DNA from 4 places in the Alteromonas sp. KS69 genome. Region 1 is predicted to be linked to each of the others. Evidence: predicted binding sites of a transcription regulator. Region 1 holds the regulator's gene; each other region holds the start of a gene.
What was found. Region 1 encodes FNR, which switches genes on or off when oxygen is low (the NO sensors DNR and NnrR bind a similar motif). Its sites were predicted from a motif close to TTGATCTAGATCAA; they were not measured.
Positions count from the first base shown of each region.

Region 2: the regulator FNR is predicted to act here: its motif matches at 3,134-3,147, upstream of C7Y69_RS01435 (OmpW/AlkL family protein).
Region 3: the regulator FNR is predicted to act here: its motif matches at 4,071-4,084, upstream of C7Y69_RS16295 (PRC-barrel domain-containing protein).
Region 4: the regulator FNR is predicted to act here: its motif matches at 4,709-4,722, upstream of C7Y69_RS05815 (high-potential iron-sulfur protein).

Region 1 is NZ_PYHU01000033.1:8,900-16,287, forward strand. Features, by position in the region: gene C7Y69_RS15620 (stress protein) at 1-403, shown strand, start outside; gene C7Y69_RS15625 (glucosaminidase domain-containing protein) at 396-1,187, shown strand; gene C7Y69_RS15630 (DUF2987 domain-containing protein) at 1,184-1,819, shown strand; gene C7Y69_RS15635 (patatin-like phospholipase family protein) at 1,811-2,818, opposite strand; gene ttcA (tRNA 2-thiocytidine(32) synthetase TtcA) at 2,819-3,760, opposite strand; gene uspE (universal stress protein UspE) at 3,965-4,888, opposite strand; gene fnr (fumarate/nitrate reduction transcriptional regulator Fnr) at 4,986-5,726, opposite strand; gene C7Y69_RS15655 (sulfite exporter TauE/SafE family protein) at 5,777-6,436, opposite strand; gene ccoS (cbb3-type cytochrome oxidase assembly protein CcoS) at 6,423-6,638, opposite strand; gene C7Y69_RS15665 (heavy metal translocating P-type ATPase) at 6,640-7,388, opposite strand, start outside.
Region 2 is NZ_PYHU01000002.1:146,094-153,481, reverse strand. Features, by position in the region: gene C7Y69_RS01450 (gamma carbonic anhydrase family protein) at 393-929, shown strand; gene aroE (shikimate dehydrogenase) at 957-1,784, opposite strand; gene C7Y69_RS01440 (group II truncated hemoglobin) at 1,813-2,244, shown strand; gene C7Y69_RS01435 (OmpW/AlkL family protein) at 2,346-3,020, opposite strand; gene hemF (oxygen-dependent coproporphyrinogen oxidase) at 3,186-4,130, opposite strand; gene C7Y69_RS01425 (Sua5/YciO/YrdC/YwlC family protein) at 4,127-4,702, opposite strand; gene C7Y69_RS01420 (type I DNA topoisomerase) at 4,724-5,275, opposite strand; gene C7Y69_RS01415 (DUF494 family protein) at 5,306-5,782, opposite strand; gene dprA (DNA-processing protein DprA) at 5,784-6,941, opposite strand; gene C7Y69_RS01405 (LysM peptidoglycan-binding domain-containing protein) at 6,975-7,388, opposite strand, start outside.
Region 3 is NZ_PYHU01000035.1:25,871-33,258, forward strand. Features, by position in the region: gene C7Y69_RS16265 (ribonuclease J) at 1-628, opposite strand, end outside; gene C7Y69_RS16270 (YceH family protein) at 795-1,442, shown strand; gene C7Y69_RS16275 (DUF2789 domain-containing protein) at 1,439-1,669, opposite strand; gene C7Y69_RS16280 (DUF2750 domain-containing protein) at 1,735-2,085, opposite strand; gene C7Y69_RS16285 (LysR family transcriptional regulator) at 2,099-2,938, opposite strand; gene C7Y69_RS21620 (hypothetical protein) at 3,067-3,234, opposite strand; gene maoP (DUF413 domain-containing protein) at 3,622-3,981, shown strand; gene C7Y69_RS16295 (PRC-barrel domain-containing protein) at 4,251-4,994, shown strand; gene C7Y69_RS16300 (ArsR/SmtB family transcription factor) at 5,065-5,400, opposite strand; gene C7Y69_RS16305 (rhodanese-like domain-containing protein) at 5,587-5,937, shown strand; gene C7Y69_RS16310 (LysR family transcriptional regulator) at 6,011-6,946, shown strand; gene C7Y69_RS16315 (exopolysaccharide biosynthesis protein) at 7,020-7,388, opposite strand, start outside.
Region 4 is NZ_PYHU01000006.1:12,641-20,028, forward strand. Features, by position in the region: gene C7Y69_RS05785 (hypothetical protein) at 1-197, shown strand, start outside; gene C7Y69_RS05790 (hypothetical protein) at 448-891, shown strand; gene C7Y69_RS21790 (TIGR03643 family protein) at 908-1,138, opposite strand; gene C7Y69_RS05800 (exonuclease domain-containing protein) at 1,421-3,553, opposite strand; gene C7Y69_RS05805 (CPXCG motif-containing cysteine-rich protein) at 3,757-3,948, shown strand; gene C7Y69_RS05810 (flavin reductase family protein) at 3,941-4,624, shown strand; gene C7Y69_RS05815 (high-potential iron-sulfur protein) at 4,871-5,164, shown strand; gene C7Y69_RS05820 (amidase) at 5,249-6,898, opposite strand.

The DNA.
Region 1 (7,388 bases):
CTACGTCTCTTTGATATTCGCATTAGCCCTTACTCAATTGGTGAATGGCATAGTGGTACAAATTGGCTTGGTATTGTTAGTGGTACCTGGTGTGTATTTTTGGATGGCGACCTCTTTTTCACTCATGCTGGTTGCCGATAAATCGCTTACTCCGCTTCGCGCTATTATTTTATCCTGCCGGGTATTTAATGCTTATTGGGCACAGTTAGCCGGTGTGTTTGCCATTTTTATTATATTGTTTATTTCCGTTCCGTTTACATTAGGCTTGTCCCTTGTGTGGGTTCTACCCCTGTATTTCAGTATGCTAGGGTTGTTGTATGAAGAGATGATCGGTGAAGAGGGTGAATATACACCCAGCCAAACTGTTCAAAGTAAAACGAATGAGTCGAGCTTCGATGCATAAACGGGAAACGCTAAAAATTGTTTTAATTACTATTGCTGTATTGGCAGTAATAGTCATTAACGCGCTTATATTAACTAAGCGCGAGCCCGATATTTTAGATATTCCAGAAACACCTGAAGCCACAAAACCTGTTCCCGACTTTTCTGCGTATACCGACGTTAAAGAAAAGAAAAGTGCCTTTTTCGATTACTTACGCCCCGAAGTTGAAAAACAGAATGCGTATTTACTTACCCTTAGACACTACATACAAACGTTGTATCGTAAGGCTTTGAACGAAGAGCCGCTAACCGACGATGACATTAGCCGTCTTGAGTGGTTGCAAACTGAGTACCGCGTAAAGGCGGAACAACCGCTCACATCTCGTCTGCTTGCGTTACTTCACAAAATTGATATTTTGCCTGCTGAACTCGTGCTCGTGCAAGCGGCAAACGAGTCGGCATGGGGCACCAGTCGTTTTGCTAGAAAAGGTTATAACTTCTTTGGTATTTGGTGCTTTGTGAAAGGATGTGGTTTTGTTCCCGGTAAACGAAATGCCGGCGCAACGCACGAAGTCGCGAAGTTCCCAAGCCTATCTCGGGCGACTTATACTTATATGCGTAACCTGAATAGACACGATGCCTATACCGATTTGCGAGAAATCAGAGAGCGGTTAAGAGCAAATCAAATCCCCATTACTGGCGTAGCCTTGGCAGAGGGATTAATGAATTACTCTGAGCGCGGCGCGGCCTATGTAGACGAATTACAAACCATGATCCGGTTTAACCAGGAGTTCTTAACCGAATGAAACGTATAGCATGCGCGCTTATAGGCGCATTACTCACCTCAAGTGTTGCCGCTGAAATGGTGAATGTGGAATACAGCCGTTTTTATAGTCACGTAAAAAAACTGGATAATGAAGACACTCAAGCTTTGCAATTCGCTTTTGGTTTTCTGCGTGTTGGTGAAGGGCGGTTATGTGAAATTAATAACGCTGAGATAGTCACTGACAAACAAACTATGCCATTAGAGGTTAGTGATGAGTATAGATTCACTGTACCGACGGAGAAAGCGCTAAAATTGGCAAATGCCTATATTAGTATCGATTTAACTGAAGCGGCTAATGTATGTGATATGTCTGTGCAGCTAGAAACAAAAAGTGAATACTTAACCGCCAGTTATACAAAAGAAGAGCTGAATTTTATCTATGGCCAATATGAAGCGTTCTTCAATGAAATGGGCAGCTTTTTATCGTTCTTAATGCCAACGGTGAAAGGGTTGATGTTGCAATTTGATGATAAAAATCTGGATTATATTACCCCAGAAGGCCTGCATATTAATAACGGCATACTTCACTTAGAACAAAGTGAAATTAACGAAAATAAAGGGCTCACACTACCGAAAGCCCCACTTCGTGTTACCGCTATGGCATCAAGCTAATAGCTGATACTTAATTTGCTCAGCAATACGGGTGATGGTTTCTTCACCCTTTTCACATAGCTCTTGTGCGCGGTGAAATTCCATAATACCCACGTCGGTTAGTTGGGGCTCTATCAGAATATCCGGCGGATCGCCCGCTAAACGAGAACGTGTCACCCTTGCTTGAAGTATTTCTAACGAACTACTCATTACACTTAAAATCCCTGGAGGGTTACCTTTAGGGACTTTATTTGGTGGCGGCGAAATTGTTTCTTCTATGGCCTCAATAGCGTCGCTAGCAACGCCTTCGTTTTGCTCGCTATGTTTACTATCGGTTTCACTTTCCGTTTCTGCTTTTTCTTTACTATCAGGTGAGAACCACTGCTTAAGCACGTTTTGGCTTTTAGTGAAAAAGTCTTCGGTTTTTCTTTGGTTTTCTTCGTGATCGAGTCGTAATTTTTCAAGCCTAAGCGGCCTGAAATCAGCATTAAGGTTTACGGCAATAACAAAGTCTGCACCAAGTTGGCGACACAGGTTAACAGGCACTGGATTAACCACCGCGCCATCTACTAACCAACGATCGCCATGGGCGACTGGGGCAAATAGGGCAGGAATAGCACACGAAGCTTGAATGGTATTGCCAATCTCGCCGGAACTAAACACTACCTCACGACCTGTGTGCAAATCGGTAGCCACAGAGGCGAACGGTTTTTCCATTGCTTCGTAGGTTGGGGCACAAAATTCGCTGGCAAGTTTATCAAACACTTTTTGCCCGCTAGCAATACCGCCCCTACGTAAACCAACGCCCATCAAAGCAAGTACCTGCCAATCTGACAAAGAACAAGACCACTCTTTTAGGCCTTCTAACTTACCACTAGCGTAAGCGGCACCAACATAGGCACCAATAGAGCAACCTGCCACCACGTCAATTTTAATACCCAGCTTTTCTAATGCTTGAATAATACCAATGTGGGTCCAACCTCTTGCGGCACCCGCACCTAATGCTAGACCAATTTTCATTTAGTTTGATTCCATCAAATTGATAACGTGAACCGTGTCGTCAGTAGGCTCACTGGGTGACTCGAAGCTGGGCGGATCGAAACCAATATCACCATCTTCAACCGGCCCGTTCTGTGTAGAGATGCCTTTAAAGTCGTGCAAATTCTTGTCGACCAAATGTGACGGCGCTACATTTTGAAGCGCACTAAACATTGACTCAATACGCCCAGGGAAACGGCGATCCCAATCTTGTAGCATGGCCTTTACGTTCTGACGCTGCAAATTTTCTTGAGACCCGCACAAGTTGCAAGGAATAATAGGAAATTCTACGGCATCAGAATAACGCTGAATGTCTTTTTCAGTACAATAAGCAAGGGGCCTTATGACAATGTGCTCACCATTATCGCTAACCAGCTTTGGTGGCATTGATTTAAGCTTACCGCCATGGAACATGTTTAAAAAGAACGTTTCTAGCATGTCGTCACGATGATGGCCAAGGGCAATTTTAGTGGCGCCTAGCTTTTTGGCCGTGCTGTATAAAATACCGCGACGTAATCGAGAACAAAGTGAGCACGTGGTTTTACCTTCAGGCACTTTGTCCATAACAATAGAGTAGGTGTCTTCTTCTACAATTTTGTACTCTACACCTACACTTTCAAGGTATTCAGGAAGTACGTGCTCTGGAAATCCTGGCTGCTTTTGATCAAGGTTAACCGCAATAATGTCAAAATGAATTGGCGCAATGCGCTTTAAAAACATAAGAATATCAAGCATAGCGTAACTGTCTTTGCCGCCAGATAAGCACACCATGACTTTATCGTTGTTTTCAATCATGCCGAAATCAGCAATCGCTTTGCCTACATTTCGACGAAGTCGCTTTTGTAGCTTATTAAAGCTGTATTTTTGTTTGTTTTGAGACGCGGTTAACGGAGCGTCCGCACGGTTTGTGCCTGCACTGTTCATATCAATAGCTTTGTTACTGCGAAAAAAACCATTATACAGTAATCAAGTAAAATTGAATGTGCGAGGTGAAGATTTTTTGTATCGTGTTAGCACTGACTGCTAACAAATGCCAATAGCGCTTAAGGCTATAGTCCGATAGCGCTTAAGGCTATATAACGTTTGCTAGCAAACAGTGCCGACAGGCTGTTTATGAACCTGTCTGAATTACCGTGAAAGGGGCGAAATAAAGCCGTCTGGTTTTATTGCCAGTACATCACACACAAGTTCATCAATAACATGTTCTGCGGTGTTACCTATGAGAGCCGCAGAAATACCTATTCTGCCAACCGTACCTATGATAACAAGTTCAGCGTCTATATCTTTGGCTATCTTTGGAATGACTTTTTCAGGAAGGCCTTCCTTCACATAACAGCGCTTACTATCGATAGCATACTTCTCGCTGTGTGTGTTCATCTCAAGTTCGTGATGATGCTTTACCGCGTTGTTGTATGTGTCTGGGTCAAACTCAGGAACTTCAATAGCAATATTTAGCGGCGTAGCTGGGTAGCTGTTTACCAAATTTACGTTACCGCTGAGCAGCGCGGCATAATCGTTAGCAATCACCGTGATTTTGTCGTTAAGTAAGGCATGCTCGTCGTCTTCACTGCCTACATTTACCGCGGCAATAATTTCACCATTTTCAGGCCATTCATGATCTTTAACCAATAATACGGGGGAGGGACATTTTCTAAGTAGATGCCAGTCTGTAGGAGTAAAAATAACAGAAGCTAAATCGTCATGGCGCTTAGTTGCTTTTACCACTAAATCTATACTGTTGTCGATGACATAATGCACCACAGCTTCAAAGGCACGGTTGTTCCATTCCACAACTATATCTGTTTTAGAAAAACCTAAGTCGTCTAAAGTTTTTTTCAACCATCCAGCATGTTCTTTAGTGACCGCATCACGCATGGCTTCACGATCATCAGGGCTAAGCATGGTTGTCATATCGTAAGATAAGTCGTAAACCACCAGCATGGCGGTGACAGAGGCACCTGTCTTTTTGGCAAGTTCATATGCACGGCTAAGCGCAGGTTGGGTTTCTCTATCGGCTTCAATAACCGCTAAAATACGCTCATACTTAATCATAACCCCTCCAAACATAGTCAGAATTTTGGTTGCTACAATTTAAGTGTAATACCTATTTGCTATTACGTAACTTGTTTTAGATCAAAAGCTTTGAAGATTAGCTATTACAGGCGATATTAGGTGCAACCACAGACGTTAAACGTTGTGACATCTCATCAAAATCTAAAATAGTGATGAGTTTACCGTCCACTTGGATAATATTTTCTTTTTGAAAACGGCTTAACAGGCGGCTAATGGTCTCAATAGTTAGACCAAGATAGTTCCCAATTTCATTTCGAGTCATGGTTAGGTGAAATTCTTTATTTGAAAATCCACGTTCTTCGAAACGTTGAGAAAGCTGAGAGAGGAAATACAATAGACGTTCTTCCGCTGAGCGTTTATTAAGCAACATCATGAGATCATGATCTTGTTTAATTTCCGCACTCATAAAACTCATTATTTGATGTCTTAACTTAGGAAATTGAACCGACATTTCATCAAGCGTTTCATACGGTAATTCGCACACCATGGCGGTTTCTAATGCCTGAGCATAACTTTGGTGCTTATTTTCCCGTAAGGCATCGAAGCCGATAATATCGCCAGGGAAGTGAAAACCTGTAATCTGCTCTTCACCATCTGAATTGGTGACGAAAGACTTAAAAGAGCCCGTGCGTACTGCGTAAAGAGAGTTGAATTTATCTCCCGACTTTACCAGCAAATCACTCTTGTGAAGGGGTTTCTTTCGCTCAATAATATCATCTAAAGATTCAATCTCAGTCTTGTTTAGCGCAACGGGCAAACACAAGTGGCTGAAACTGCAATTTTGACAATGAATTGAGAATTGGCTTCCTTTGCTCATAGGTTCAAACTATAAATAGGGTCGACTTAATATTAATCTTACTCTTTTGTTTATGAAATTGCTGCATAAATTAAAAAGAGAGCGTAAATAGCCACTATTACGGAAAAGCATTGTCTTACCACGGGGTGCCTAAAACCAGCTATTAGGTACTGGCTACCTGCGCTTGCAGCTAACAAAGTGGGCAGAGTACCTAACCCAAAAAATAACATGATGGCAGCGCCGTCAACGGCCGACCCCGATGCTAATGACCACGTTAACGTGGAATAGACCAACCCGCAGGGTAGCCAGCCCCATATAAAACCATAGGGTAGTGCATAAACCGGGCTTTTGAATGGAAGAAATCGTTTAGATATTGGCTGAATAGCTTTAAATAAGCCGCGTCCCATAGCTTCAATATAATTCAAGCCTTGCCACCACTTTCCCAAATAACACGCTAATAGCAGCAGCATAACGCCACTAATCAAAGATAAAACGGGTTTAGCAATAGGCACAAACTCGGTGGCCATTTGGCCGACAGCGCCTGTAATAGCGCCGGCTAATGTGTAGCTGAGGATACGGCCAAAATTATAGGCAAGGGTGTAGGGTAATGCCGGTTCATTACTTGGCGTTACTGTGCGTAGTGCGGCAACAATACCACCGCACATACCCACACAATGCACGCCGCCAGCAATTCCAATGAAAAAAGCAGAGAATATATTAATCTCTGTCATCTGTTTCTTTGCGTTGTTGTAACTGCTTTCGCTGCTCGGCTAGCTTCTTTTCATCACCTGATAAATCATCATCAAACAAAATGCTGTAGCCCTGTCTATCAAGATCTTCAAACTGATTGGTTTTTACCGCCCAGAAAAAGATAACCAGTGCCAGCGCAACAATAATAATAGCGATGGGAATTAAGACGTAAATGATACTCATATTATTTACTTAATAACCTCGTTGAATTGGTGACCACAATAATACTACTCAGTGACATGCCAACCACGGCCATCCAGGGAGAGAGTAACCCCGACACTGCAAAGGGTAGAATGATAATATTGTAACCTACTGACCATGCAATATTTTGCTGAATTTTACGTTTTGCCTGTTTCGCCACAGAAAATAAGGTTGGCACCGATAGCAAGCTGTCTCCTAGCAAAATAACATCGGCGGCTGTTTTGGCCACATCTGTGGCGTTTCCTACCGCAACCGCCACATCTGCGCTAGCAAGAACAGGGGCATCGTTTATACCGTCGCCCATCATCATGACTTTGCGACCTTGCTTTTGCAAAGTATGCACCTGTGAATATTTTTGCTCCGGTGATAAGCCACCCTTTGCTAAGTTGATTGGTAAACTAGCAGTAAGTGCATCAACGTTTTTCTGTGTGTCGCCACTTAGCACCACTAATTGATGTTCATTCAGTGCGGTGAGTGTCGCTAAGGCATCTTGCCGCAAGCTATCATTTACGCAGAACGCGGCCATTAATACACCGTCGGCACACAAAAACACATTTGCCGGTATATCTACCTTTGAGGTGGTTGATAAATTACAAAATACGGCTGAACCCATAGTAAAAACGACGTTGTCTATCTCACCACTAATGCCGCCACCTGGTGTAACGGTAAATCCGTTCATGGTATTAGGCAGGGTTCTATGTTTTGACTTAACATTATCGTTGTCGAAGGCAC
Region 2 (7,388 bases), on a different contig from region 1:
TACGCTTGAAGTTTTCAGTGTCAACACTTTTTGAAAATTTATTTTCTGAAGCGTTTTCTTTAAAACCCCGTCACACTTGACCTTAAAGGTAAGTAGTGACTTGCTTTGTCAGTGTAAGTTGTTTCACTTTCCTGTCGAAGCGGATGCGCATTCTAGAGATTTCTGAGCCTGCGTCAACCTCTGTTTTCAAAAAAGTGTCACATTTCGTTTAAGTGCTTAAAATACCAACCACACAGCCTATAAATCACACATAAATTCGGATTTTCACTGATTTCCTATTAGTCTCATTGCCTATTTTTACTTAGGCAATGGTGGAATAAGATTGGTTCTTCACCCCTATTCTCTGTTTTAATGCGTTCTCAACAGATGAATTTATATATAAAGGTGCAGTTTTGACAATCAGAAACTATCAATCAACTTCTCCCACGCTCGGCGAACGCTGCTATATAGATGAGTCAGCTGTTATTGTTGGCGACGTTACCTTAGGCGAAGACGCAAGTATCTGGCCTTTAGTCGCTGCCCGAGGTGACGTAAATCACATTGCAATTGGAGCACGAAGTAATATTCAGGATGGCAGTGTGTTGCATGTTTCTCGTAAATCCGTTTCTAACCCTAATGGTTTCCCCCTTATTATTGGAGATGACGTTACCGTAGGGCATAAATGTATGCTTCATGGCTGTGTGCTTGGAAATCGTATCTTGGTAGGAATGGGCGCCATCGTAATGGACGGTGTTATTGTAGAGGATGATGTCTTTATTGGAGCTGGTGCTTTAATACCACCAAATAAGCGACTCGAAAGTGGTTACCTTTATGTAGGGAACCCAGCTGTAAAGAAACGCCCATTAAAGGAAAGCGAGACAGCCTTTCTAAAACAATCAGCGTTGAACTACGTAAAATTAAAAGATGAATATAGAGAGGAGCAGGCTTAACAGCCTGCTTGCTTATACCATTCTCGATTACTTTGCCTTTAACTGGCTACGTAATACATCAATTACCGCACTGGTCTTTGGTTTGTAGCCTGTCCATATTGTAAATGACGCGGCAGCCTGTTCCACCAGCATACCTAAACCATCAAGTACCTGTAACGCACCTAACGATAATGCTTGTTGCATAAAGTAAGTCGGCTCTGCGCGATAAACCATGTCATACGCTGTTTCGCATTCTTTAAATAGCGTTGCGTTCATATCAAAAGGCAGAGTTTCGCTTAAGCTCGCTGCGGTTGAGTTAATAATGATATGTGGAGCTACTTTATCGCAGTCTTCTATACCTACTACCTTCACCTTACCTCCACCCGTTTCACTTGCCACTGTTTCGGCCTTCGCTTTTGTCCTATTAGTAAGATGTAGCGATGCAATACCTGAAGCAATAAGCGGTGCTATTACACCTCTTGCCGCTCCACCTGCACCTATTAATAGCACGCGTTTGCCTTGCAGTTGTACACCATGATTAAGTAAGTCATTAACTAACCCTACGCCATCGGTATTAAAACCTGCAATGGTGCCATCGCTACGCTTCATTAATGTATTAACCGCTTTTGCATCTAACGCAGCTTGGTCGTCTACACTGGCAAGCGCAAAGGCATCTTGTTTGAAAGGCATAGTGACATTGCAGCCTACCGCGCCAGGTTGCGATAAGAATGTGTTCGCTGCAGGCGTAAAACCATCTTCTGGGGCGAGGATTTTTTCGTAACTAATTTGCTCGCCGCATTGCTTAGCGAACATTTGATGAATAGTTGGTGATAGACTCTGAACTATAGGGTTACCGAAAACGGCAAACTTTTTCATTGAATTGTTATTAATAAGGCTGTCTGTCATGGGAATGTCTAACTTCTTTAAATCGATACGAAAGGAAAAACCTGCTGTGTCAGAGACTACACCATATTACCGAATAGGTGGAGAAGATAAGGTACGCCTTTTGGCAAACCGTTTTTATGACATTATGCGCGATGCTCCTATTGCAAAAGAGCTTTACGCTATTCATCCTCAGCCAACAGATAGAATCAGAGAAGTGTTTTTTCTTTATTTAAGTTTATGGTTAGGCGGACCTGATACCTATCAGCAGCAATATGGTCACCCACGGCTACGTTCACGACATCTTTCTTTTAGTGTTACACCAGAATTAAAAGACCAGTGGATGTACTGTATGCGAAAAGCCATGCACGAGACGGTTGATGACCTTCCTTTGGCGCAGCAACTTCTTAACGCGCTAGATCAACTTGCCACGCATATGATTAATACTAAATAAAAAGCGCTCCGTGAAATTCGGAACGCTTCAGATTAAGATTCAAGGTTATCCGAGCTTAATAAGCCACTTATATAAACGTAACTTACCTCATTAGATAAATCTTAGAATGTATAGCCTACAGACAAGGTATAAACCCAAGGGTCAATATCAATGTCGTTTACGTTACCTTCTGCACCACCTACGGTAAATGACGCTTCGGTGTTAATATCGATGTAACGTACTGACGCATTAACATGCCACTCTTTATCTATTTGATAGTCCATTCCCACTTGTGCAGAAATACCTACAGAATTATCTAAAGACAAATCTTCAAGGCCTGCTTCTTTATTTGCAGCCGTAAATGACTCATCAAAGATAAAGGTATAGTTTAAACCTGCACCAATATAAGGTTGAAAGGCAGCATTAGCATCGTTGAAGTAGTAGTTAACAGTAACAGTTGGAGGTAAGTGCGTGACTTCTCCCAATGCATTACCTGTCCCTAGTGGATCGTTAACCGAAAAATTCACATCGTGAGTAAACGGCGTTGCGGCCAACAATTCAACATTGATATTGTCGGTGATGAAATAAGCAACGTTTAATCCTAACTGGGTATCGTTATCGATAGTCAGTGCTACACCTAAATCGCTACCACCTGCAATGATGTTAGAGGTTGATTCGTCGGGCGCAACGGTTGTTAATCCACCACGAACTATCCAATCACCCTTTTCATGAGCTGAAGCGAAAGGGGCGGCAAGCGCTAAAGAAATACATATGGCTGAAAGTGTGTGTGTACGCATTGTGTGTCTCTTGTGTGTTTAATGATAATGACGACACTGTAAACGTTTAAAAAGAAAATATTTTGATCCAGCGCAAGGTGCAATCTAGCTACATAGCTTGGTAATGAGGGAATTTGATGTGGATCAAGGGAATGGCACCACAGGAAGAACCCATGGTGCAAAATATTACCAGTTTGTAGGCTGAAGCCAGTCAGTTAGCTTTGCTTCCGCGCTACCTGGAGCTGGAGTATAGCAATACTCCCATCGTGCGAGTGGTGGCATAGACATTAAGATTGATTCGGTTCTACCACCAGTTTGTAACCCAAACAAGGTGCCTCTATCGAATACCAAGTTGAATTCTACATAGCGACCACGGCGATAGAGCTGAAAGTCACGCTCTCTTTCACCGTATGAGGTGCTTTTTCGCTTTTCTACGATAGGTACGTAAGCATCGACAAAACCATTGCCCACTGCCTGCATAAAGTTGAATGAAGTTTCAAAACCCCAATCATTTAAATCGTCAAAGAATAAACCGCCTACACCACGTGTTTCATTGCGATGCTTTAAGAAGAAGTAGTCATCACACCACTTCTTATATTTCCCGTACACGTCTTCACCAAAGGGAGCACACAATTTCTTCGCGGTATTGTGCCAATGCACGACGTCATCTTTAAAGGGATAAAACGGGGTTAAATCGAACCCACCGCCAAACCACCAAATAGGCGCTTCACCTTCTTTTTCGGCAATAAAAAAGCGTACATTTGCATGAGACGTCGGAATATAGGGGTTGTGTGGGTGAATAACTAACGAGACCCCCATGGCTTGAAAGTTTCTACCCGCAAGTTCTGGCCGGTTAGCCGTGGCAGACGCCGGCATCTGACTTCCAAATACATGAGAAAAGTTAACCCCACCTTGCTCTATTACTGCGCCATTTTTAATGACCCGAGAACGCCCGCCACCACCTTCCTCGCGAACCCAAGAGTCTTCTTTAAACTGCCCTTTACCGTCGGAAAGTTCTAAGGTTTGGCAAATGTTGTCTTGCAATGATAGTAAGTACGCTTTTACTTGTTCTATTACTTCACCGGCGTCTTTACCGTCTAACTGTTGATTTACGTGTTGGGGGTCAATCATGATCTTATTATCTCTCCGGTGTCGCCGTCACGGATGGTACTGGGTTTAGCGTGGCCACCTACTTCTCCATCAATATAGAAAACACTATCACCAAATATATTGATTGCGTCCTGCTGGGTGATTGCGGGTTGTTGGCCAGTTAGGTTGGCACTTGTAGATACAAGTGGCTTTTCTAGCTTTTCACATAAAGCTTTAACCACTGGATGGTTGCTGACTCGAACCGCTATTTTTTCATGCTTGCCAGTTAACCATTGTGGCGTCGACGCCGACTTGGGTAGCAGCCAAGTATTTGGCCCAGGCCAACTGGACACAATTTCAGTACGTCTGTGCTGAAGTATGGCTTCATCATTTATATAAGGTAATAGCTGAGAATAGTTAGCGGCAATCAAAATTACCCCTTTTTCGATGGGGCGCTGCTTCAATGCTAAGAGCGCTAACACAGCCGCTTCATTGTCTGGGTCACAGCCTATGCCCATAACCGCTTCAGTAGGGTAAACCAATAAGTCACCATTTTTAAACGCGGATACAATTGGGTCGCTAGTGTCTACTTGCCCCTTGGTCGGGATACTCATTAGTGCTTTTCTCTGTAGGTGTTATTTATCGTCTTTTTTGAAGCCACACCCTGGCTGAGGGCAACAAATTTGGCCTTTCTTTTTTATCAGAACGGCCCAGCCACAATCGGGGCATGCTTCATTTACTGGCGTGAAATTTAGCACATAACGACAGTGGGGATAATGGTCACACGCAAAAAACTGCTTACCGTATTTATTGGTGCGGGACGCAAGTTGTCCTTTTTTACACTTAGGGCAAGTAACGTGGGTGTCTTCTTGCTGTTTAATTGGCGAGATATAGTGGCATTCAGGAAAATTGGTACAGCCTATAAACATACCAAACCGCCCTTTCTTGATAGCCAAGGTAGAATCACACTCTGGGCAGGTAACCCCATCCAGTAGTTTTAATAAGGTGGTTTGCTTATCGTGTAATGGCTTGCTGAAGTGGCAATCTGGGTAACCGGTGCAGCCAATAAAAGGGCCTGATTTGCTGTTTTTTATATGCAGTGGTTTACCGCAATCGGGACAATCACCGAAAGCGTCTTCTAAGGCATGTTCGTGCGCAGAGAAAAGTGAATGATCAATTTTCGACATAAACCAGCAACTAGCACGACATGAAGCACATTAGTGCAACACGCCGTCAGGTTCATCAAATAATAAATCTTCCATTTGTGCGTAGGCTTTTTCTTTACCTGGCACATTGAACAGTACCATTAGCACTACCCACTTTAGGTCTTCTAAACAGAATTCAGAAGAGTCTATTTCCATTACCCTGTCTATTACCATTTCTCGCGTTGACGCATCTACCACGCCCACCTGCTCTAAAAATAGCAAAAAGCCACGGCACTCTACGTCTAATCGCATCTGCTCTTCATGCGTATAAATACGACTGAGGCTGGTACTAATCCCTTTACAAAAATAAGGCTTAATATCTGTTTCTTGCAAAGCCGCTAGCTTTTCAAGCCACGCTAATGCTTTGTAGATTTCATCATGATGGAAACCCGCGCGTACCAACTCCTCGGTAAGCTCGTCTTGATCGACTCGAATTTCAGTTTCACTGTGAATGAAGTTTTCAAACAGGTACATGAGGATATCGAACATATTATTTTCCCCTCAATTTAATGTAGCCACCAGGGACAGCGGCTACTAAACCACGCAACTCATATTCTAATAATGATGCCATAACCTCATTAACAGGAGAGGTACAGCGCTGCGTTATAACATCAATAGCGGTGATGTCGTAATCCACACTATCTAATAATTTATCGGTTGCCAAGTTATTCACTTCACTTTTTTTACTTAACGCTTCGTTCTGGCATTCTCTCTCACCAGTCGACACTACAATTTCATCGAAAATGTCATCAACACAGGTTACCAGCTTAGCGCCTTGCTGAATTAACCAATGACATCCTTCGGAGTAAGCATGGAAGATACTTCCAGGAACTGCAAATACTTCACGCCCCATATCTGCGGCCAAATTCGCAGTTATCAAGGTACCACTCTTTATTTTTGCCTCTATAACTAGGGTTCCAAGCGACATAGCAGCAATTATTCGGTTTCTTCGGGGAAAATGCCAAGGCTTAGCAGATACACCTGGAAAGAACTCGGTAATACAAGCGCCCCCTGCATTCACGATGTCTCGGTGTAGCGATACATTTTTAGGGGGGTACACAATATCAGGCCCCGTCCCCATTACCGCAAGGGTGCCGCCTTCGCACACCAAACCACCTTTGTGGGCAGCTGAATCTATTCCTGCTGCTAACCCGCTGGTTACTGCTACGCCGTTACTTGCTAACGCTTCGGCAAAATCAGTAGCAATTTGCTTACCTTGATGACTCGCCCGTCTACTCCCTACAATCGCAATTTGAGGTAATGCTAATGTGTTGACGTTACCTATAACAAATAACACCAACGGGGGATTTGGCAGGGTCTTTAATCGCTCAGGGTAGTGTGTGCACCCTAGGGTGACAATATGATGCTTTGCATGTGAAGCATGCCAGCGTGTCGCTTTTTCAAGTAAGTTAGGAGAAATTGCTTGTGTAAGGGTATGGAGAGCGCCCGAAGTGAAAGCGGTTTTATGAATACCATCCAATAATGCTAGTGCGCTAAGGGATTCTGCTTCAAGCGCCTTAAGCCACTTCCCTGTTGCGATATTTATTGCTGAAGCCATTGTCAGCCATGCTATCTGTTCTTTGCCTAGGGCTTTATCCAATGCTTTAACAGCATTACTGCTTACTTCATGTGGCTGGAAAGTTGTCATAGCCGCTCCTAAATAATAAGCGGCAATAACGTGTTAGGGTTTTGCCACAATGAAGCCGCGTCTTACGCCTTCTTTCGCTCGAGTTATAATGCCGTAGCTAGCTGACTCAAAAGTTTTAAACACAATGACTTCACCAATTTTAAGTGCAGGTTGCTGTACTTTATCTGTAAAAAGTCCGTTTCCTTTTATGACATCACTATTGCTAGCGTATTGAGGTTCTTCACCATCTATAATGTCAGGGCCACCAGCGTAGATACCCATCACGGTACCCGCCGTTAGCTCACGTGCGCCTAAATCTAGTACCACCACATCGTAGCGGCCGAGTAAGTCGTGATCGTGTAAGTCGCCAATCACAAAACCTCGTTGTGACGTTGCTTCTTGCAGAACTAAATCATTGTCTAACGTGAAGTCACCAGTAAGTAACTTATCTCCACGTTTCGCTTCTTG
Region 3 (7,388 bases), on a different contig from region 1:
TTGTGCTTAACAAACCGTCGTAGCAATTGCGTTCAGAGATGGAGAAACCCGGTTTCGTTGCATTGGTAGAATCTCCCACCATGGCAAGAATATTCTCCTTCCCTAGGGCGCGATAGGTATTACTATCAAAAGGCTTACCGGTAATTGGCTGGGCGTCAATTTTCCAGTCGGCAGTATGTAAAACCGTGCCCGCCGATGTGGCTATTTTTAACGCATATGGTTCGGGCAACGAATGGGTTACCGATAACCAACTAACATCAAAGGGCCCTAGTGTCAGCGTTTGCTCAGAAGCTATCTCTACTATAGGTACTTTATTGATCAATTTTGTTTGTGCAAGTTTGCGGCGCAACACTTCGGCAGTAAAAGAGGTGGTATAAATGGGGCACTGAAAACGCGCCCACAGATAGGGCAATGCGCCCACGTGATCTTCATGCGCATGAGTGATAACAATACCGGCAATATTTTCTTTTTGTGCTGCAATGAAGGTGGGATCTGGTGCAACTACCCTATGATGGGTTTGCTTGTTTGTGCCAGAATAGCGATAAGGCGGAATAAGCGGTTCGTCGAATGATACCCCGCAATCTACCATTAACCACTTGCCGTCATGCCCATACAGGTTCAGGTTCATGCCTATTTCCCCAGTTCCCCCTAAGGGTAAAAACCAAAGTTCCTCTTTTTTCGGCGTTATCAAACCTTAACCACTCCTTTAACTGCTTTCAGGTTAGAATATAAAACTTCCATGAGAGTTGTTACTATACTTTCATACGTAAATACTTAAAGACCGAATATTTATCATGACCACGACGTTATCTGAAATGGAAGCACGTGTTATTGGTGTATTACTTGAAAAGTCAGTGACTACGCCTGAACAATACCCTTTGTCCCTTAATGCACTCACCAATGGATGTAACCAAAAAAGTAACCGATTGCCCGTCACCCAGTTAACTGAAGACGAAGTTATTAAAATACTTGATGGATTGAAAGGTAAACGAATTGTTCAAGCTTCATCTGGCTATGGTAGCCGAGTAGACAAATATTCCCACCGTTTTTGTAATACTGAATTCGGTGACATAAAACTTAGCGACCATCAGCAAGCCATTATCACCGAACTTTTACTTCGAGGGCCGCAAACCCCTGGCGAATTGCGAGGGCGGTGCCAGCGAATAGCGCAATTTGCTGACATCAGTGACGTAGAGGCAACCATCAGCAGCTTACTTGCTTACCAGCCGGATGCGCTTATTTACTCATTACCAAGAGAGTCTGGTAAAAGAGAGATACGCTATAACCACACATTTTGTCAGCTAGGTGAGAACAACAGTGCCAGTGAAAGCACAGACGACAATACCGATACCGTTGAAACACTGAAGGCGGCTCTACTTCAAGTAAAAGCCACCCTTGCCGACCTAGAATCGAGAATTAATGATTTAGCATCAGGCGACTAGTGCAAACGTACGTTGAGTTGGTCAATAATTTCAGCCCAATCAGCGTCGTCTTCGATAGCCGTTTTCAAGAAATCCGCTTGGCTTTCAGACCAAAACGGCGCTTCGAAAATATGTTGGCTCTTATTTAAGCCTTTGTGCGTTTCAATAAAACTTTCTATCGCTTCATCGCTACTAGCTAGCCCTAACTGTTCAAACAAACTGCTCATAGTCGGTTGTTCAGTAAACATGGTAGCTCCTCTTCAATCATGATAATCCGTTAATATTGAAACGCTAGAAGCAAATGATGGGATCATTAAATTTGCTGTGCAAATTCCTCTGGTTCCATCACTTCGCCTTCTTCTCCTGGTACCGGACAAATCATAACCGTAAGATTGTCTTGTGTCATGCCGCCCACCCATTTGGTAAGAAAGTCTTTAGTTGAGATTTCCATCGCTTCACAGTCTGACCAATCTTCAGTTGCCCACAGCAAAGCAAGAGATGATTCTGGCCATACAGGAATGCCATCTTCATCGTCTGTCGTTAACATCACGCAACCATGTTCATCTTTAAGAATGAAAAGTTTGCCCGAAGTTTTAATTAGTTCAACGCTGGCTTCTAAGCGTTCGAACGCGTTCATTTGTAATAATGGGTGTTGAGTCGTCATAATTTTCTCTTTGCTATTTGGCTGGGTGTATGGCCGATACACTTGTAATTAAGGCTTCAAGCCCTACACGCCTAACTTGTTTCATGGTGTGAAGGTAAACTTTCATGGTGATACCTTCTAAAGGCTGTATTAGTGAAATTGCGATAGTTGGATCAAGTTGATTTACCGCTCCTTCAGGGAGTACAGCAACACCACCTTCATGTTGTAGGTTATTAAGGGCTAAATTGAGTGAGTTCGTACGCAGTTTAGCATCACGAAGCTGAGGGTATAACGTCAGTAACAAATCTCTGGCTTTGCTACCCCAATCAATAGCGACAAACTCTGCCGCGTCTACCACATTACTACCTTCACCAATTCGGTATAACCCTAATTGGTTTTCTAGTAACACTTCACTTTTAACTTCTTCTGACTTGAGCGGCTCGGTTGAAAACGCCAAATCGGTTACCCGTTCGTGTAATTGACGAGACAGCCCATCAAGTGAGAGTACTTCTGCTTTAACAGACCAGTCGGGAAAGGTATTGTGAAGGTGACTTAAGGTGGTTGGCAGCATTAATTCACTGGCCAATTGCGTTGCCCCGCACACCACGTATTCAGAAGATTGAATTTGCAGTTCTTGCTTGGCTTCATTTAACGTGCTGCATAGCTGACGTGCATACGGCAACAGCTTTTCACCGGATTGGGTTAGCTGAATACTGTTGCGCTGGCGTATGAAAAGCGTGGTATGAAAGTATTCTTCTAGCAACTTGATCCGCGCACTTACCGCAGATTGCGTTAAATAGAGATTTTCAGCTGCTTTGCCAAAATGTCGGGTTTTTGCAACTTCAATAAATGTGGTGAGAAAGCGTATATCCATGCTTCTTACAAAACCGATAAATAAGTGATTGTAAACTGTCACAGATGATACGGCATGTAAACACAAAAGCACAGCAACGCACTGCTATAAAAGCAGTGCGTTGTATTTATTTTCAACTAAGAAGCGTATTAACTACCTTCGTGCATTAAACGGCGCTGTTTCTCTCGACGTTGTAAGTCACGATTTTGTTTGTTTTTTACGCTTTGGTGGCGCTTTGTGCCCACCTTCTTGGTGTGAAAGTCTTCCTCTTCTACCGAGTCCAATTCTTCACTTTGGTAACGATAGTCTTTACTCATGTCTATCTCTAGGTTATTGCCACGTCGTCATTATTGTCTTGGTACCAAAAATAGAAAACGAATTTTTATCATCGTTGCGACAATAATTTTTTATAGTGGGTTTCATTCACGTATTTCGCTTCATCCCTTCAATTCACCCACGTCCAGCCACCTTTTCACTGCCGAATCCAAAAAATAAAAAATTACATCTTATTCATGGCCTTAGATGAAAATAGAAGAAAATATCTTTGGAAAAATACACTTTTTACACCCAATAAATTCGTACATATTTACACTTTGCATTTTCCAACAAAATTTTTTATTGATAAGGAAAAAATGTTTTGTTTTATGTTCTGATTCTTTTGTCTTAAAAGTTCGCTTGAAGACAACTCAAGGCTGGGTACAACCATGAAAAATTTATCAATTCGCGTTTCTCAAAAACCTTTTATAGATAGACAAAAATTTCCTTATGGCTTTCGAAAATCTGGCGATTTCAGTATTGGTGAGGCAGATATACTAACCGGTTATGGAAAAACCCTACTGGCACTGGAATGCGGAGAGTTAACACCAGAGACGGATGATGAGCGTCATTTTGTAGATTTTGTTAGTGGTAAAGTGGATGCTGATAATACTATTGAGCGCACCTGGGCCAAGTATGTACGCTTATCTCGAGGCAAGAAGCACTTCTACACGTTGCATAGCACCGCTGCGAGTAATCAGTCAGACTACGATGAAGATTACAGTGACGAAGCATTTGACGTAGCGTAATTTTGCGTTCGATTTATGTATAACCAGCTCGGTGGAAATCGTGCTGGTTGCTTTTACTTGTGATATTTCCCTCGCTTTTCACCGCTTTGTTGATCCATATCTAGATTGCGCGCGAACAAATCTTTGCATATTTGTAATGTTCTAACAGATGGTTCTATATTAATAACTTAGCTTTGTGAAATTGCTATTTTACGCAAACCACGCTGTTGAGAAATAGTAGAACAATATCTAATGAATTACCCAAGCCTGAAGGCAAAGGAGGCGCAGCGATGATGGTGTCATATAAACAAATTAAACATTTTTCAATTCATGCTACCGATAAGGACATAGGCGGCGTACGAGATATACTTTTTGACGATAAAGATTTTGTCATTAGATATGTAGTTGCCGATACGAATACATGGCTTCCACTTAGCAGGAAAGTGGTGATATCACCTATTTCAATCACCCGATTGGATCAGGAAGAAGAAACCGTTGATGTTTCCATGACCTCAGACACGCTTAAAAATAGCCCATCTATTGACGAACACAAACCGGTTTCAAGAGAATTCGAAGAAACACTATTTCGTTACTTTGGCTATGGCTATTACTGGATTGGTCCTGGTGCGTGGGGCGATTTCGCTCACCCTAATCAGCTAGCGGATCCTGAGTTAGCCGCTATGGGTAAAGAAGAGTTAGACAATAAACCTGAAAATCACTTAAGAGCTTGCGGCGAGGTCAGTGGCTACGAAGTGGCAACCCAAGAAGATAACGTTGGGCACATTAGCGATTTTGTGTTTGATATTGAAAGCTGGCAAATTCAAATGCTAGTGGTAGATACAAACAACTGGCTACCTGGTGGTAAAAAGCTTGCAGTACTGCCCTCTGACATCAAGAATATTGATTGGTCTTCTCACAATGTCTCTGTCGACCTAACACATGAGGGTTTGATGGCTAGACCGGAAGTTGATCTTGATAAATTGGATGACGCTGCATATGTAGAGGCATTGGTGGCAAACGCTAAACTTGTCTAGTTAGGTCGAAAATCTATTTAAGCTTTGGTGATTTACCGTTTGTTACTGAGCTAGATTCTAGCAAACTTAATTAATCGTTCTGAGCGCAAAAGAACTTGTGGAGCAAGCCAATAGTTTGCTTCACTCTTTCATCGGCTAATCGATAATAAATGGTTTGTCCAGCTCGGCGTGTGGCTACCATTTTAGATTCTCTCAATAGCGCTAAATGCTGTGAAATTACTGGCTGAGAAACATCTACATGGTCCAACATTTGAGTAACAGATAACTCTTTGTCCATTAAAGAACACAACACCATTAAACGGGTCTTATTTGCCAACTGCTTAAGATAGAGCTCAGCTTCCATTGTATATTGAGCCATTTCGCTCATGTTCACAGATAAATCATCAACGGCTAAATTATCAGTCATAACAACTCACTTATAAAGTTACGTAAATAGGCCACCACTCGCCACCTTATACTAAAGTATACTACTATGGCGGCGAACGCCAAAACTCAATGTCATTTTTTTATAAAAATATAATGAAAGTAGGTGGTAGAAAATATAGCGCTTTCCTTATATAGTAAACTCATCATTAATTTTCAAGGTGCTTTAATGTTAATCGATATCACTACGAGACTTGCCAATATCCCCTTTCCCCTTCGTTGTATAACAGCTAAAGAAGCGATGCAGGAAATATCTTCTAATCATGGTTTATTACTTGATGTTCGTGAACCCGCAGAGGCAGCATCTAGCCCTGTAGAAGCAGCATTAAATATTCCTCGTGGCGTACTTGAGATGAAAGTTATCGAAAAATGTAAAGATGCCAAATTTCCAATCTATATTCATTGCGCTTCAGGCATTCGCGCCAAATTGGCTGCCGAACAGCTAATGAACATGGGGTATGAGAATGTGAGCGTGGTAACCTGTTCAATAGGCGATATTAAGCAAGCTACCGACGCATAAGCGCTGACAGCCTCTGGGAGCTTGTGGTATAACCCCTCTATACCGTGACAGAATAATCGATTAGAGCTAGCGGATGTTAAAATCTACATTAGAACAATGGCGCATGTTTAAGGCAGTGGTAGATGCTGGAGGCTTCAATCAAGCAGCCGCATTAGTGCACAAGAGCCAATCTAGTGTGCATCACGCGGTTCAAAAGTTAGAAAACGCCATTGGCGTTGTGTTGTTTGAAAACAGTGGGCGTAAAGTAAAGTTATCTCCTCAAGGGGAGTTAATGTATCGGCGAGCGGCGTTTGTATTAAATGAAGCGCAGAAATTAGAAGCGGTAGCGGCTAGTTTACAAGCAGGAACCGAAACCCTTCTTCGTATCGCCGTTGATATCATTTTCCCTTCCGATTTACTTTATAATGTATTAAGTAAAGTGTCTGAAGAATTTCCTCTGCTACGTATCGAGATTGAAGAAACTGTGTTGAGCGGCGCTAACTCCTTGCTTGATAGTGGCAATGTAGATATCGCGATATCTCCCTTCCCCTACCCCGGCGGATTCAGTGAAGATTTATGTGAAATAGACTTTGCTGCTGTAGCGCATGTTGATCATCCTCTGCACGCACTCGACCGTGCTTTAACACTAGAAGATTTAAAGTCACATCGTCAAATAGTGGTAAGAGATTCATCAGCTGAGCGTAAAGTTGATGCTGGTTGGCTTGGCGCCGAGCAACGCTGGACGGTTAGCCATATTAGAACGTCCGTAGATATGATTTCTCAAGGACTTGGATTTGCTTGGCTACCTATCGCTATTATTAAAAAAGAATTAGAAGAAGGGCTATTGCTGCCACTACCTCTTGATAGCAATGGCGGTTTACGCCGCGCAATGCTTTACCTCACATTTGAGGATGGCGACGGCCTGGGACCAGCAGCAAGAAGCTTTATCGGTGAACTTAGATATCAATCGATGCAGCTTCCTTCTGCTGATGGCATGCTTGAACAATGCGTAGAGTCTATACAAAGGTAACGTGAGCAGTAGTCATTTACTTATCGCTAAGCTCTACGTAGCACATTGATATAAAAATAAAAACTCAGCAGTCTTAGCCAATACCTAGCGCTATCTGTTGACCACCATATAAAAATCCAAATAAGGCGATAGATAGCCCAAATAGTGCTACAGCGCCGTCATCCGTTGCCATGCCAATAGCCATAATCAACACAGCAAACGCCGGTATTAATCCCATAAAGGGTACTAACTCTAGTGGCACCATCAACAAACCACACGCCGCACAACTTAGCGCTATAAGTGAACGGAACACAGGTTGGCGCATAAAAAACCAGCGCGGCATTAAGAAACGGTCAAATCGCACCGCCACTGGTTTCATTTTATTTACCAAAAATTCTATTCGCTCTGCGTCCATTTCAATTTTCATAATGGTAGCGGGAAGCCACGGATGACGTCGACCGAG
Region 4 (7,388 bases), on a different contig from region 1:
ACTATTCTTATGTAAGTGAAGGCTTTGGCCCTAGGGGTGAGCTGACTGAAGATTTTTTGGGGACGGGTCATGGCGCTTCAGCTGAAATAAGCGGAGATATTACTCTTATTGATGACACAGAGTGGTTTATACGTGCCGATGTGGTAGACAGCGTTAGTCGGTTGCTTGCAGGTATAAAGGTGTCATTTGAGCAATAAAAAAGGCCCATCAAAATGATGGGCCAAACAGCAAGAACGCGTACGCACTTTGACAGTGCACTTTTTAATACGGTGGTTCCCCACGCGAAAGTTCAGCGCTGAATGGTTACGTTTATTTAATGATTACAACTGCTTGTGCGTACTGCCATTTACTAAAAAAACTGAGTGAAGTATGGTAGTGTCTACTAACTCAAACGCTAAGAAATAAAAGTTTTTCAATCTTTACCACTTAGGTAAAAAGGTTTACAAGGTGCCCAAACGTTACGAAGAACTAAAATCTCAACTCCCTGTTTCACGCCTGTCTATCGACGTATTGCTTGCTCTGCGCGTGCTTTACGACAAGCCCGAAAACGACGTGGAGTTATGCCAACAAATTGCTGAGCTTTCTCGCGAGCCTGGCAAGCTAGAACTAGGTTATCGTTCTGAATGGGAAGCCTATGTTTTGCGTGAATTAGTGTTAGATTTAAAGCAGCATACGCAGCGTAGTCCTGCTTCTTTTATCGATTCGGTATTAAGTCGCATGGAGAACCTTAAAGATACCAACCCTGACTATATAGCCTATAAGCAACAAGTTTCAGAAGCCATGTCTACGGATGACAGCATCGCACCGTTATTCCCCACGCCATGGCGCCAGCAACTTATGATGCTGCTATTGCCTGTCACTACCGTGAAGCCATTGAAACCAGCAGAATAGCCAGCACAATAGAAGGTTACTTATTTGCACTCTGAGGTTTATATTGAGACGGGCAGTACCCTCTTTCTACACCCGCTGGGCGTAACGTTTTGTGTTTGGTTTTACGCCCTGACACCCTTGCACGCCAATTTTTGAAGGTTTTGTGCTTTAAATTCTGGCGCATCAGTTTAATAACCTCTTTCTCAGGTAAGCCATACAAGTCTTCGATTGCCTCAAAAGGGGTTCTATCTTCCCACGCCATTTCAATGACGCGAGATTGTTCAACCTCAGTAAGACGCCCTTCAGTATGACGTTCTAAGGGATAGAGCTCTGATGGATAATCTTTTGACGAGGGCTCTTTTGAGAGATGATCATTTGAAAGCTTATCTAGAGAAAGATGGCCTTTATCAAAGTTACGCTCTTCTGTGTACTGCTCTTGTGTAAGTTGCTGTTCGGTATCTCGCATAGTTCGGGCTCTTGTTAATTAACACTACTACTACGCTAATATAGAAAAAATGTTCACCTTACCTAGCCTTACCTAACCTTACATTTATTTAATCGTTTCAGCAGACATCGTTAGAATGATATCAAGTAAAGCTGCGGCCGCTTTTGCGTCGGAGAGCGCGCGGTGATGCTGCTCCATTTTAATATCGAAATGCCGCGTAAGGTTTGCCAATGAATATGAAGGTAGCCCTGGGTTTACCTTTCGCATTTCTCTTACCGTACACAGCTTAGGCCGTTTGAAAGGAAGCTCTAACCGTGCAAATTCCTGTTTAATGAAGCCATAATCAAAATTAACGTTGTGCGCCACAAATACCGCCTCGTCGGTAAAGCTAGCAATACTTTCAGCGACTTCTACAAATAATGGGGCATCAGCCACCATATCATCAGAAATACCGGTAAGACGTGTGATGGTAGCCGGAATTCTTCGCTGCGGGTTAATCAAGGCTTGATAAGTATCTACCACTTCGCCCGCAACAATTTTCACCATGCCAATTTCAGTAATTCGATTGTAGCTGTTGTTGCCGCCTGTGGTTTCAATATCAACCACCACATAGGGCTGGTTAGGATCGCGATGCCAATTTACTGTAGTAACCGCAACTTCAAACCCAGCACGTTGCAACCTCTGAATAGACACCAATTGATTGCGTCTTAACTGATCACCCGGCGCTTTCACTTCTTCAAAGCGCAGCTTTTCATCAAACACCATAATGTCAGGGAAGCCGTCGCTTAAAGAGGCAAAATCTTCACTCATCATTCGAAGCAGGTTAACGATGGCGCTAAGCTCGCCGTGCTTGATAAGAGCATCGATAGGTTCAAGCAAGTGGCTGCTCCACATGAATAAGCTATTCACTTTGCCATAGTGGGCTGTCGCCATTTTGTGAACGTGATAACGAAATTTCTCTTTGCTATCTAACCGTTCAAATAAAGCTTCTATACTGCTACCAAAACGCGCATAAAAGTTGTTTTGTTTAAGCGACAGTGGCCGCCTGTCAAACTCAGTGACTAACGTATCTTCTTCATATAACTGTGCCCAAAAGGTTAGCCCAAACAAGCTGCACCATAATCGGTTTTCTGTACGCCACCCCGCAATTCCCAAGCGTTTATAGTGAGCTAAAACGCCGCGCTCTACCTGTTGATTCTGACTAACATCAATATCAATAGTACGGCTGGCATTTCTAAGCATATCGGTTACCGCACTGGTGCGCTTTTTGTGGTATTTCCTCGCATAGAAATCTTCAGCAAAGGCCAGCAGCGTATCGGAAGGTGGTGAGTCGATAATGTGTTCTAGTACTTCTTTAACACTATCGGTGTTGCCATCTTTATAGCTTTCTCTTATCCATTTCTCTTTCGCTTTGTCGCTTTGGGCTTGGTATAGCAAAAGAAGGGCCTGCTCTCGGTGCTCGCCTAGTAATTTTAACGCTAGTGCATAAAGAAACTGATCACGATAAAACATGGCTGATACGCCATCGCTATTGGGGAACGTCTCATGGGCTAATGCATTTGCTTGCGCTAAAGAAAGAAAAGGGAGCTTTTCTAAATGGCTGGCATAAAACCAGGCTGCTTCAGCATCTGCTTTACTGTCGAAACGGGTAATATCTGATACCGAATCGCCACGGGTACGCATGACGCCTAAGTCGCGCATAGAAAATTGATTCAGCCTGCCTTTGGTATTGCCAAAATAAAGGAATAATAAAAATTTTAGCGGTGCATCAAACAAACACACTAAGTAAGTATGCTCATTTAGCCCTTCAGGCCAGCCATGCTGATTAATGCAGGCTTCTAAGCGCGATACAAGCACGGGCTTGGTCAATGATGCCAAACCTTGAGTGGCACCGTATTCACTTAACAGCCTTAAAATAGCATCTTTAGTCAGTACGCCTGCAATATCTTGCAGCGAAGCGTGGTGCAAATCGCCAAACCACTTAGCTTCAATCAGCTCGTCAATTTGCTGTTGAGGGTTAGCTATTTCTGCATAAGAAAACTGCGACCTGTCAATTACCGCATATTTACGATTAGCCGCACGCACAATGATGCATTGTTTGTCAGCATCTAACTGGTTAAAGCTTTCTATAAAACCATGAGCGTCATCACTTAACAACGCAGCATTCGCCCCTTTAAAGAACGCTAAGAACTCAAAAAAGTGGGCTAAGTAATATCGTGGTGGCAAATCTTTTCGCATTATAAAACCAAACTATTGCATACACTAATTAGTGTATATTTATACAGCCCTATTGTTCAACCTTTTCCCTTTTTATTTCATGCGTGGGTGCACGGGCTTTTGCGTAGTGGCTTGTAAAGTCATTCTGGCTTAATTGGCAGTCAATCCAGTTTTCTACTTTACTCGTAATAACTATCACAACGTAATTCACATACGAGGAAATCATGAGCTTAACGCGATCGATGGCGTTCTCTTGCCCATATTGCATGGCAGCCAATGATGTAGAAATTGATGAGGTTAATGATGTGGGTCAGGTGCAGGTACTTGATTGCCAAGTATGTTGCCAACCTATAGAACTTGGTGTTTATCAGCAAGGCGAAGACTTAAATATTATTGCGGAGCAGGAAAATGGCTGATAGTGGTACCCATTTTTCGTTGCAGGATATCAATGCTTTGCCGCAACGATATCGCGCCAACTTTGTGAATAGTCTATCTGGCTTTAAATCTTCCTCACTGTTAGGCACCACCGATGGCCGAGTTAACAACTTAGCTATTATTAGTTCTGTGGTTCATGTAGGGGCTAACCCACCATTGCTGGGTATTATTATGCGCCCACACACTGCACAGCGAGATTCTCTGACTAATATTAAGCAGCAAGGTATGTTCACTTTAAATCATGTTCATACAAGTTGGACTGACAAAGCACATCAAACATCTGCGCGGTATGATAATGGTGTGAGTGAGTTCGATGAGGTTGGACTAACGCCTTGGTTTAGCCAGAACTTCAGCGCGCCTTATGTTAAAGAAAGCGCGATAAAGATGGGGCTTAAAGTAGAACAGCATTTTACGTTGTGTAATCAAACGGAAATGATTATAGGTGAAATCCAAGAGGTCTTTATTGCGGGCAGCAGCACTACAGGAGATGACATTGCAAAAAGTGCTATTGCCGAAGATGGGTATATAGATCTTGAATCACTACAAACCTCATGTATCTCGGGTCTGGACACTTATCATAGTACGCAAAAGATAGCCCAATATGCTTACGCAAAACCCGATGTGCCTTTAACACAGGCGAGCGTAACTAAAAAATAATTCATGTTTTGCCAGTGGCGCGCAAACTAATGTTGCGTTGATGCTATAGGACATTGATTTTGCTAGCTGTTCAGGTGAAACTCGTTAATCTAGATCAACAAATATTTATTGCTTTGTGTTAGATCCAAACGCCACGGGTTATAGTATAATTATTAACATTCAAAACCTGCCTTGCGGCAGGTTTTTGCGTTTTAGGCGCTGAGTAAAAAAGAATCATTATCGTTATTATCTCAATTGGAGAGAATTATGAAGTCTGTAAACCGTCGTGACTTTCTGAAATTGTCAGGTACATCTTTGATAGGCCTAACGTTAGGAAGCGTTGCGTTACGTGCGAATGCGCAAGAACAACTACAAGCAGATGATCCAAGCGCGAAAGCATTAAACTACACTGCGGCGTCTACTGTAGACGGTGCTAAATGTAACAACTGCATGTACATTCAAGGTGCCGACGGCGAACAACACCGCCCTTGCGCCATCTTCCCTAACAAATTGGTTAACGCCAATGGTTGGTGTAGTGCATGGGTTAAACGCCCAGGCTAGTAACTCGAATTATCAAAAAAGCCCCAGTCTCGCTCACGTGTGCTGGGGCTTTTTTATGCATTTGAGATAAGGGTCTATAACGAGTTACAGCCCCTTCACAGCGTCTAACAATGCGGGGTTATGTAGTCGGCTCGGTAACAAACCAGGCTTTATATAGGCCCCATGCTTTGCTTGAAATATACTGCCAATGCGTAGCACTTTTTCATCGTCCCATTGCTTGCCAATAAAGCTAATTCCCACCGGAAGGTTTTTCACTTCTCCTGCCGGTACAGTAAGATGCGGATAACCTGCAATGGCCGCTAAATACCCAATTCCAATAAACCCCATTGGGGAATGATCGCCATACACGCCATCAATCAGAAAAGCCGGGCTATTTGAGGGTGCCACAAGTACATCAACTTTATGTTGTGCCATTAGGGCATCAATACCCTTGTCTCTCGCAGTTTCTCTTACCAAGGCTAGAGCCGAAGCGTATTCTGGGCTATTAATGTCATCTGTATTCACTGCTTTTTCGAATATATCTTGATTAAAGAGCGCAAGTTCTCGAGAGCTTGCTTGATTGTAAGTAATAAGTTCCGACAAACTGCGCACAGGAATGTCCGCTGGACTGCCTTCTAAGTATTCGTTTAATGTGTAATGAAACTCGCTAAGTAACACTTGATAAGAGTCGGCCCAAAAACTTTCAGGTTGTTTGAAGTCGCTAATTTCCACCAGCTCAGCGCCTGCGGCAGTTAGGCTATTTAAGGCTTTTTCATAAGTAGAAAGCACATGAGGGTTATCCCCTTGACGGTAACGCACAACGCCTACGCGCACGCCTTTTAAATCGGTCGCCAACATACTTTGCTGCGGTGCATTAAGCATGTGTTTGCTAGCCTCTAGCGTTGCGCTATCTTTTGTATCTACACCTGCCATGATTGATGCCATTAACCATGCATCGTTAACGTTTGCGGTCATAGGACCTGCGGTATCTTGGGTATATGAGATAGGGACAATGTGCGTACGAGATAACAGCCCAACTGTGGGTTTAAATCCTACAATACCGTTCATTGAAGAAGGACAAATAATAGAACCATTGGTTTCAGTGCCCACGGCTAACGACGCTAAACGCAATGCCATAGCAGCACCTGAACCCGACGAAGAACCACAAGCACTACGAGATAACATATGCGGGTTTCGGGTTAACCCACCTACGGCGCTCCAACCACTAATAGAAGATTCAGACCGAAAGTTAGCCCATTCAGAGAGGTTAGTTTTACCTAACACAATGGCGCCCGCGGCTTTAAGGCGAGCTACAATGGGGGCATCTCGCTTTGTGTCATTATCAACAAGTGCCATCGCGCCTGCGGTAGTAGGTAGCTCACTGGTTTCAATATTGTCTTTCAGTAACACTGGAATACCAAACAGCGGCCCTTTACGCATTCTATTTTTACGTGCTAAATCAGCCGCTCTGGCTTCTTCAATGGCATTGGGGTTAAGTGCCAAAATACTATTTACATCACCATCAAGCTTTTCGATTCTAGCGAGATAGCCTTTTACTAACGCCTCGGATGACAACTCACCTGCTGCTATAGCCTGCGCTTGTTCTAGTGCAGATTTATCTAACCAAGCCTCAACAGCTACTGAAAAAGCCCTGTCGTCTGAACGCTCAACAGATGCATTTTTTGTGTTCGGCTTAGATGGTGCACACGCGGTGCAAAGTAAAATAACGGCAGCGTAAAGTAGCGTAGCCTTCATGTGGTTTGTCCCCAAGTTTCTAAGATATCTACATTTTAGTTTTAAATATCTTAGTAGTGGATTGAAACGATTATACATACGAATGCTAGCATATGACGAATACAAAATACTGTGGTAACTATTGACATTGGAATGAGCCTACCCTAAGTTTCTTTCCAGAAATAGACAAGGAAGTGGGCTAGCCGCTCACGGCCAGAGGGCCCTCAGGCCCGCCCCTGGTAGGAAGAATTTCCGCTCTGATTACCAATGAAAGAGGGCAAAGAGAGTGGCTGTACCTTTTACAGCGATTCGGTGAGTCACGGCTTATAAAAGCTATCAAAGATCTGCCAGGTAACAGGAAACCCTATCCCTTAAAGTAGCCCGAGTTCTTGGGGTTCAGCTCCCAAAGCCCTGTGATCTCCCCAACCTTAAGGCAAACCTCAGAGCCGATAGAGAGGTGCGATTAGGTCTTCGATCTATTCGGGGCCTGTTGGCGTCTCTTGGGAATATT